One region of the Vibrio sp. A2-1 genome, then DNA from elsewhere that is predicted to be linked to it. Evidence: predicted binding sites of a transcription regulator. Region 1 holds the regulator's gene; the other holds the start of a gene.
The links. Region 1 encodes PurR, which represses purine synthesis genes. Its sites were predicted from a motif close to TNANGNAAACGTTTNCNTNA; they were not measured.
Positions count from the first base shown of each region.

Region 2: pckA (phosphoenolpyruvate carboxykinase (ATP)) is a predicted target of PurR. The motif match lies at 2,986-3,005, and genes of this name have one in related genera.

Region 1 is NZ_JAKKCO010000002.1:221,114-226,380, reverse strand. Features, by position in the region: gene L3V33_RS08685 (TVP38/TMEM64 family protein) at 1-605, opposite strand, end outside; gene L3V33_RS08680 (TfoX/Sxy family DNA transformation protein) at 740-1,330, opposite strand; cyclic di-GMP riboswitch class I at 1,458-1,543, opposite strand; gene purR (HTH-type transcriptional repressor PurR) at 1,714-2,718, opposite strand; gene torD (molecular chaperone TorD) at 3,035-3,682, opposite strand; gene torR (two-component system response regulator TorR) at 3,967-4,680, shown strand; gene elyC (envelope biogenesis factor ElyC) at 4,907-5,267, opposite strand, start outside.
Region 2 is NZ_JAKKCO010000005.1:182,218-187,484, reverse strand. Features, by position in the region: gene L3V33_RS17390 (AsmA family protein) at 1-1,034, opposite strand, end outside; gene pckA (phosphoenolpyruvate carboxykinase (ATP)) at 1,188-2,813, opposite strand; gene hslO (Hsp33 family molecular chaperone HslO) at 3,151-4,044, opposite strand; gene hslR (ribosome-associated heat shock protein Hsp15) at 4,063-4,449, opposite strand; gene gspC (type II secretion system protein GspC) at 4,766-5,267, shown strand, end outside.

The sequences.
Region 1 (5,267 bases):
AATGACAATAGTACTGAAGGGGACACGATACCCGAAAGTGAATCAATTTCCGCGAGTTGAGTACCAGCATTCAAGAAAACAGCGGTACCCGGTAACATCCCTATTTGACTCGTGATGTAGTAACGACTCACGGATATCGGTGTTAGACCCATCAACAGATTGATAAGGAAAAATGGGAATACAGGAATCAGACGCAGAGAAAACAAGTAAAATGCTCCGTCTTTTTCAACGCCCTTGTTAATCGTTGCTAATTTGTCACCAAATTTGGTTTGGATCCAGTCACGTAAAAGGTAGCGGCTACTTAGAAATGCGAGGGTTGCACCAATGGCACTGGCGAAAGAGACCAGCAGCAAACTATTCCAGAAACCAAATAGCGCAGCTCCTAACAGGGTCACAACAGCAGCACCAGGAATTGAGAAAGCAGTAATCATTACATATGCGACAAAATAGATAGCAGCGGCAGCAATGAAGTTGCTATCAATGTAGTCATTTAAAACGGCTTGTTGGGCCTTGGCATTTTCAAGCGTTAGGTATTGGCCGAAATTGACGCCTAACAAGACGATGGTTACGACCAACACAATACCCAATATCATTTTCTTACTCATTGATACTTCCTCTAAATTTTCAATGTATACCATTAGTATAGATAGACAGGCAAAGCATAGATTAACTTTCAGCAGATATAAAAAAAGCCGCAGTAAATGCGGCTTAGTTATATAGATAATTTGCACTGACAATGTTAATTGACGCGATTGATAAGCTCTTCACGACGCTGCTGCGGTATAACAGACCAATGTGTGCCATTGATCGCGCCTTCTAACGCCCAAAGTAGTTCAATACTGACAGAAGACGCATGTGATTCTTTGATGGCGTTAAATGCGTTTACAGAGCCAGATTCATATAAACGTTCTACGGAATCGATCCCTGCTTTTTTCAACATACGCTCAGTGGCGAGTCGAAGGTTGGGCAGATCTTTGAGTCGAGTAGGCTTAGCTGAAGATTGCTCAGCTTTTTCTTCTTTAGCAAAACCCAGAGACGTCGTTGCAAGCTGCAAGATTTTCTCTTGGTCTTGCCACAGGCCTTCGGGTAAAGCGAAATATTTAGTAACGACAGGGAAACCACGTTTTTTGTAGACGTACGGTTGAAACCCTTGTTGTTCGAACTGTTTCGTTGTGCATTTGTCTGCTCGTATGTGCAGCTGGTCATTTACAACCAGAGCAAACATAGTGTCATCAGCAAAAAGACCGAAGCCACCAAACATCGAGCGTGATTTTATTTTTCCTAGGGATTCAAATAATTTCATTGAATCCTTTAGTATCGGTTTATCCATGTTATTTATCTCGGTGTATTTGAACTACGCCACCAAATAAGCAGGTCCGAGAGATTAGCAAAATGTTGCAATTAAATTGTCAATTAGCCGTAAATTACTAAATTATTAGTAGTTACTGCATTTTGCCATCGGTAACCCCGCTACCATACCAACGAGTGGTTTAGGCCGGAAGCTTTGCGTCTCACTCTTTCAAGTGATTTGCCCTGTGCGTGACTGATTGAATAGAATAAAGTTTTTGTTGAATGAGGCTCACACTTGTTATTTCAAAATGTGATATTGCTTCAATTAATGATCTTTCCAGTATGATACCAGGTTCATTCATGTTGTTGATAAAAAAAGCGCACCTAAAGGTGCGCTTAATTATATTAAACTGAATTTATCAATTAATTTAACGTTTTAACTGTGCTTCGCTCAACAATTTCAGGGTGCATTTCGAACACACGCTTTTCATGGTCTTTATCTTTGATGCGTTCTAACAAAATTTCGAAAGCGTTCTTACCAACACGACGTTTGGGTTGGTGAACCGTTGTTAACGGCGGAGAGAAGTATTCAGCCAACTCGATGTTGTCATAGCCGATCACTGAAATATCTTCAGGGATACGAATTCCTTTCTCTTGCAATCTGCTCATTAGGCCGAGTGCCATCGTGTCGTTAAAACAGAATACGGCCGTTGGGCGATCTACCATCTTAATGATTTTCTCTGCAGCAAGAACCGCAGTATCACACTCGAAGTTACCTTCAATGATCATGTTATCATCGGTAGCAATCTTAGCTTCGTTGAGTGCGCGTTTGTAACCCGCGATGCGTTCAACACATGCCGCTTTGTCTAAGTGGCCACTTAAACAAGCAATCTTGGAGTGACCGTGCTCAATGAGGTATTTGGTCGCTAGGTAACCACCTTCCTCAGAGTTGTCGATGATCTTATCTGCTTGAGAACTCTCAGGGCCCCAATCCATAATCACTTTAGGAATGTCAGCGTGACGGTCTAACATGCCTCTTAGCTCTTCAGTTAGGTCAGAACACATAACTAAGATGCCATCTACACGTTTCTCTGCAAGCATTCGAATGTAGTCACGTTGCTTCTCATAGATACCGCCCGTATTACACAGAATCAAAGTGTAACCTTGACGGTAGCAGTAGCTTTCAACACCATCGATAACTTCAGAGAAGAATAGGTTAGTTGATTGAGTAACTAGCATGCCGATAGTGCGGGTTGTATTGCACTTCAAACTACGAGCAACGGCACTTGGTGCATAGTTCAGTTCGTCTACGGCTTTATTTACTTTTTCTTGCGTCGCTTCTGCAACAAAGCGAGTTTTGTTGATTACGTGAGAAACGGTTGTTGTTGATACGCCTGCTAAGCGAGCGACATCTTTTATAGTGGCCATGGTTTTATCCTATTAGAAGCTACTTTCCCAAAGTACGGAATGAAGTAGCCGTTAAGCTACCTAACTAAGAGCTTAAATTTGTAGGGCTCTTTGGGTACTAAAGTGCTAAAAAACAAAAAACCGCTATTGAGCGGCTTGTCTTAACACCGAAATGCTCAAAACTATAATAAGCATAGCATTTCGTGAATGTTTCATATTTTATCGTTTGCGGTCACAATTTTAGACTGACTAGAAATTACTCGCAATAAAATTCACCCGGAAATCCGGGTGAATTGTCACATTCTTCTGAATTTATTTAACGAGTCATCCAATAAGCTTATTCACCAGCGAGGTATTGGGTGTCCAATTTACAGAATGCAAGTAGCAGAGATGAGACTGATGCGTAGAAACCGAATTCGTCAACGTCATGACATTTAACGTTGAACTTTGGTACCCAAGTAAGAAGTTGTTGCTCGATAAATTGCTGTTGAACAATGAACGATTTCTCTAGCTCTTCTTCAAGTTCCGTTTCATTAGAACGGATGATCAAGTTGCCAAGGAAGTCGAGTGCGATAGCGATGTGGTCAGCTGGTTCTTTTAGGTCTTGGTTCACCACTAAGTTGTGCTTGGCCATGATCTCTTCCATATCTTTTGCTGGCTTATCATTCAAAAGGCCAGTCTCACCGATATACATAGAAGCGTAAGGAAGTGCGCCATGCTTATCTGTTTTTAAGAATAAGTCACAGAAGTCAGCAGACAATTCTAGTTGAGCATCCTCACGCGTTTGTAGGCGGTTTAGCGCATCCACTAGGCTATCGATCGCCGGCTTTAGTGTTTCATTTTCGCCTAAACCAGTTAGGAAAGAACGAATTTCAACAGAGTGGTAGTGATCGAGTTCTTCTTGAGTGAGCTCTTTAGCGAATAAGCTTGATAGCCACCAGTATATTTCTGCTCTTTGCTCGTTGAACGCTTTCGTATCTTTCATTTCTTAGATCCTGATTTAGTCTTGTGGTGTTACTTATATGCATCTTGAAGTTACTTGTGCAAAGCACACCAAGGCTGAATAACAAGGTTATTTGCGAAACGCAAAGTTACTCGTTAGTAGTAATGCCTATATTGAATTGCGATGGACGATAAATAGCAAGGTTTAAGATTGTCTTGTATCAAAAAAGATCCATGTTTCTGGCTTTTATCTTGTGTACCACTAGAATTGTTACGAGTTATGAATAGAATAGTCACTGAAACTATTAAATAAGAAAAGTGGTGTAGATGAGCTATCACGTATTAGTCGTAGAAGATGATGTGGTAACCCGCAGTAAACTGGTCGGATACTTCCAGAACGAAGGTTACACAGTAAGCGAAGCGGAAAGCGGCGCTCAAATGAGAAACGTGTTAGAAGATAATAACGTTGACCTCATTATGCTGGACATCAACTTACCAGGCGAAGATGGATTGATGCTAACTCGCGAATTACGCAGTCAATCAGACATTGGAATTATTTTAGTTACTGGACGCACGGATAGCATCGACAAAATCGTTGGCCTTGAAATGGGCGCTGACGATTACGTTACTAAACCCTTCGAACTTCGCGAGTTATTGGTTCGAGTTAAAAACCTACTTTGGCGCATTTCTGCCGCTCGTAAAACAGCAGCAGGTAAGGTTGAAGAGACTGAAGACGAATCTGTGGTTCGTTTTGGTGAGTGGACGTTTGATATCCCTCGTCGTGCGCTAAGCAAAAACGGCGAACCGGTAAAACTGACTAAAGCTGAATATGAACTGTTGGTTGCGCTCTCTTCTTACCCTAACCAGGTATTAAGTCGTGAACGCATTCTGAATATGATCAGCCACCGAGTGGATGCTCCAAACGATCGAACTATCGACGTGTTAATCCGTCGTATGCGTGCGAAGATGGAGTTTGACCCTAAGAATCCACAAATTTTTGTAACGGTTCACGGTGAAGGTTACATGTTCGCTGGTGATTGATTTCCTTTAGGAATGACTAATCAACAACGATATTTAAACGTAAAAAGCCGAGACATCATTGATGTCTCGGCTTTTTTATTGCTTAGCTTTTACTGTTTACGAACTGGAAACCTGCAAATTACTTGGTTAATCAGTTTTGCCTATCTGGTCGAGTCTACAGATAAAACTATGTTTACAGGTAAGATTATGTCTACTGATAAGATCCAGTTTACTTATTCGGTTGAGTTTATTGAGGCTGCGCCGCAGAAATACCACCGTCATCTTCAACTAAGCGAGATGTTTCAGGAACAACAATGGGTTCTTCAACGGTGTCATTACTTGTATCAAGCCAATCACGCAGGCTTTGCCACATCAACCCCATTGTTTCGTGCCAGTAACGCTCAGTTTGCTCAAGGTAAAGAGCTTTGGGCATGTACTTATTCCAAGGTTCAACAATCCCTTCTTGTGCAAGGTAGTTGGTTGGTGCTGGTAATGGCCTCATGCCGGCAGCATGGAATTCATTCAATGCGCGAGTCATATGGCTAGCGGAAGTTACCAGTACCATTCTTTTATTTTTAACGAACGCAGCGGCTTGGCGGGCTTCTTCC
Region 2 (5,267 bases), on a different contig from region 1:
GTTACTTCGCCATTAAGTTGAATACTGCCTTGTAAGAATTGAGTATAGAAATCTTCAATCAGAATCTGGTTCGGATCTAAATTGAGCTTGATACTTGGCTCTATGAACATGTCATCATCAATGGTCACTCCCTCTGCTTGCAGAGAGAAAATGGCCTTCTGTTGCTTCCACAGCTCAAAAGGCAGTTGGATATTTTCTAGTGACGCATCAAAAGCGGTTAAGTGGCCATCTTGCCATTCCACGTCGCTGCGCAGAATATCTAAGCTATTGATGTGATTGATCTGAATACCTGCTATATCCCACTCTTTGCTTAGTAGGCTTTGGGTCTGTTTCTGATTGAGTCGTAAGCGATCGACGGTCACATTCACCAACGACCAATCTTGCTGATACTGCTCTGCTTGTCCTGAAATCTTGGCACCGCGCCAGTCAAATGAAGCGCCATAAAGCGTGCTATTGCTAGGTTTTAAGTCTAGGTCAAACAACAGGTTATCGAAGGCTTCTCCTTGCCAATACAGCTGCGTGGCTGAGAGTTGGATTTTGCCATAAGGCAGTAATGCGTTGTTGTCATCCCACGTTGGCTCGGAGATCTGGAGGTCGATGCCTCGCGCATTAAAGTCTGGGGTCGAAAAGTCGAGATTATTGATGGCTAGCTGATGGAGCTTGATGTTTGGTTGGGTGAATAACGGCGTGAATGTCTCTAGATCGCTTACCTCCAACTGTAGGCCACTGATCAAGACGGAGTCCAAGACCAGTTTAGCTTCTGTAATCGAGCTGGGACTGAACCAAAGATCGATCTTGTCGATATAGAGAGGTTTTTGTTTATCAGGTTGGCTTTGGGTAATGCCCATCAAGGTGATGTGATAAGGCGCCTGATACTCAACGTCTTCAATGAGTACAGGTTGTTCAAGCGTATGCTTGATAAAAAAGTTAGCAACATCCGATCGGTATTGAGTTTGTAGGCTTAATAACAACGCTGCGATAGTCGCAACGATGATGGCCACCACAATGCCAATCACCATGAATACCTTTTTCATTCCCTGAAAGCCTTAAATTTCAATAGTCTCAAAACAGAGTGGAACAAAAAGGGGCAAGCAGCAACAAAAAAGCCCCTCAAAAGAGGGGCTTGCTACAAAAATATCACTTTAAATTGGGCGTTCGCTTTTGGCTTGGCCCGAGCAGATGTTGGGTTAGTCTAGTTGAGGACCTGCCGCAACCAGTGACTTACCTTCAGCATTGTCTGTGTACTTATCAAAGTTGTTGATGAAGCGCTCTGCTAGATCTTTCGCTTTGCTTTCCCATTGTAGTGGGTCAGTGTAAGTATCACGTGGGTCAAGAATCGCTGGGTCAACATCGTGCAACGCTAGCGGTACTTCTAGGTTAAACATAGGGATAACCTTAGTTTCAGCTTGGTCGATTGAGCCATCTAGGATAGCGTCGATGATGCCACGAGTATCTTGGATTGAGATACGTTTACCTGTGCCATTCCAACCTGTGTTCACTAGGTAAGCTTCAGCGCCAGCTGCTTCCATACGCTTCACAAGCACTTCAGCGTACTGAGTTGGGTGAAGAGTTAAGAATGCTGCACCAAATGCCGCAGAGAACGTTGGTGTTGGTTCAGTAATACCGCGCTCTGTACCTGCTAGCTTAGCTGTGAAGCCAGATAGGAAGTGGTACTTAGTTTGCTCCGGAGTCAGCTTAGATACTGGTGGTAGCACACCAAACGCATCCGCTGTTAGGAAGATAACTTTTTGAGCGTGACCTGCTTTTGATACTGGCTTAACAATGTTGTCGATGTGGTGAATCGGGTAAGAAACACGAGTGTTCTCTGTTTTTGAACCGTCATCGAAATCGATAGAACCATCACCACGAACCGTTACGTTTTCTAGCAGAGCATCGCGACGGATTGCATTGTAGATTTCTGGTTCTGCTTCTTTAGATAGACGAATCGTCTTCGCGTAACAACCGCCTTCGAAGTTGAAGATACCATCGTCATCCCAACCGTGCTCATCATCACCGATTAGCTCACGCTTAGGATCGGTTGATAGGGTTGTTTTACCTGTACCAGACAGGCCGAAGAAGATGGCTACATCGCCTTTCTCGCCAACGTTTGCACTACAGTGCATTGAAGCAATGCCTTGCAGAGGAAGCAGGTAGTTCATCATTGCGAACATGCCTTTCTTCATCTCACCGCCGTACCAAGTACCACCGATGATTTGAACGCGCTCTGTTAGGTTGAAAGCAACGAAGTTCTCAGAGTTTAGACCCTGTTTTTCCCAGTTAGGGTTAGTTGTTTTAGCACCGTTCATTACCACGAAATCAGGTTCGAACGTTGCTAGCTCTTCGTCAGTTGGACGAATGAACATGTTCTTAACGAAGTGCGCTTGCCACGCTACTTCAGTGATAATACGCACACTTAAACGCGTATCTGGGTTAGCACCACAATAACCGTCGATGACAAACAGGCGCTTGCCAGATAGCTGAGTTGTCACAAGCTCTTTCAGCTCACTCCAAACTTCAGTTGTAATCGGTTTGTTGTCATTTTTGCCTTGATCTGACCACCACATGGTATCGCGCGTAGTGTCATCTTTAACAATGTACTTATCTTTTGGTGAGCGGCCAGTAAAGATACCAGTGTCAACCGCAACAGAGCCTAGTTCCGTTACTACGCCTTTTTCGTAGCCTTCCAAACCTGGCAGTGTCTCTTCAACGAATAACTGCTCGTAGCTAGGATTACGAAGAACTTCAGTAACGCCAGTCAGTCCGTGCTTAGTTAGATCAATTTGTGCAGCCTTAGTATGTTCCATAACGGTCATAGGTGCTCCTTGTAGGATATTTTGTAGGGATTTTGTATTAATTTTTTATTGTTATCTGCTCACCATGCTAGCAACGAGACTCTGGGGAAACAGGGATACAGCTCAAAAAGTATCCATATTAATCTTGGGGTTTTAAGCGTCTCGTCACATATTGGCCTAACTAGTCTATCCTGTACGCAAACCTTTGCGCTAGGGGCGAGAACATTATTAATTGATTAAAATTAAGCGGTGATTTTATTACGAGATGTTACGGAGTTTGCGCTATTTTGATCACAAAAAAGGCCAGCTTAGTGCTGACCTTTTTGGGGTAAATTACGTGTTTTTGGCACGCTGTAAATTAATGAACCGTATTGTCGCCTTTATCTGCTGCTTCTGCGTACAGTGCATCAACGTCGCCCTTATCGAACGAGTAGTTTGTGCCACAGTAATCACAGTGAAGAGCAACACTACCTTCCGTACTCAGGATGTCGTAGATCTCCTCTTGAGCAACGGTAATGATAGCGGCACCACTGCGTTCACGAGAACAACCACAGAAGAACTCGACAGGTTGAGGGGTAAATACCTGAACCTTCTCTTGGTTATATAGGCGGTATAACAAATCATTTGCTTCTAGAGAGAATAGCTCTTCGTTTTTAACCGTGTCAGTTAACTGCTCTAGGTGCTCGAAGTCATCTGGCGTGCCGGTGCCGTCTGGCATAACCTGCAGTAACATACCTGCAGCGTGTGCTTTGCCTTCATGTTCACCCGTACGTAGCCACAGACGAGTCTTAAGCTGCTCTGAGTTAGCAAAGTAACCTTCAAGAACGTCAGCAAGTGTTTCGCCTTCAAGACCAACGATACCTTGGTAACGCTCACCTTTTTTAGGATCGATAGTGATCACTAGGTGGCCTTTACCTATAAGGTCGTGCAGGCCAGCGTCGTCAGCAATATCACCGTCAAAGCGCGCAACACCACGAATCTTCTGATCGTTATCGCCATTAATAACAGCTAGAGTTACTGGGCCATCACCTTGCAGTTGCATCGTGATAGAGCCTTCAAACTTTAGGGTCGCCGTTAGCAGCGTCGTTGAAACCAGTAGCTCACCCAACAGCTTTTGTACTGGCGCTGGGTATTCCTTGCTAGAAATAATCTGTTGGTACGCTTCGTCCATCTGTACCAATTCACCACGTACTGATAGGTCTTCAAATAGGTAGCGATTTAAAACATTACTTGTAGACATTGGGTCTGCCATTTGGCTATTCCTTCTAGCTTATTGAGTCTTGAACTTGATGATGTCACGACGTTGCTTTTTATCTGGACGACGTTCTGGTGCTGGGCTATGAGCATTTAGCTTGCGTTGTTGTGCAAACTCTTCTCTTTTTACCAAGCTTTCGGTGGTTTCTTCATAGAGGGTTTGAGCGACTGGCGCTCCGCCGCGGTGTGCGGATATTTTCTCTATGGTGACCGTCTTTTCTTCATTCCCTTGGCGCAGGGTAATCACTGCCCCAAGTTCTACGATTTTGCTGGGTTTGCTGCGCTGACCATTATAGTGGACTTTACCACCATCGACCATGTTGCGAGCAATTGAACGAGTTTTATAAAAGCGTGCTGCCCACAACCATTTATCGAGTCTGACAGCTTCATTAGTCGTTTTCATATAGGACAGTGCCTTTTCAGTTAGAATGAATGCGGTTTAACTGTTATTCACAGCATGCAACTTATGTTGTTTGATGACGCTTATCACACTTAGTAGAAGCTTATGTGGAGGCGATTGGCTTTTTTTTCAAGGAAGATTACAAAATAGCTCAGGTAATGCCGATTTATAGATTTGCTATGATATAGTTCAGGATCTTATGCTTTCAATAAGCAGGAACAGAATGTATGAACAAAAAAGCTGATAGTTTAGTAGGTTACAGCTTTATTCGTTATAGAAAGGGTTAGGGAACGTGAACTTTTTAGAGCTCAAACTTCGCATGGATAACTCTCCGGTGCTGAGCCGATTTTTAGAGAATGGATTTTTACTCCAGCAGAAACTGAGCCTTGTTCTTTGTTGTGTGTTGATCGCAGCTTCCGCATGGATTTTAGGACAGCTTGCATGGTTTATTGAACCTGCTGAGCAAACTGTCGTGCCATGGGCAGCAACGGTTTCATCGTCTTCAACGCCTCAATCGACTCTTGATATCTCTTCTTTGCAGCAGAGCAACATGTTTGGTGCTTATAACCCAACCACGCCTGCTGTGGTTGAGCAGCAAGTTATCCAAGATGCGCCAAAGACGCGACTGAACCTCGTTTTAGTGGGTGCAGTAGCCAGTTCTAATCCAAAACTGAGCTTGGCGGTGATTGCCAATCGCGGCACACAAGCGACCTACGGAATTAACGAAGAGATTGAAGGCACTAGAGCTAAGCTCAAGGCCGTATTGGTCGATCGTGTGATCATCGATAACTCTGGGCGAGACGAAACCCTGATGCTTGAAG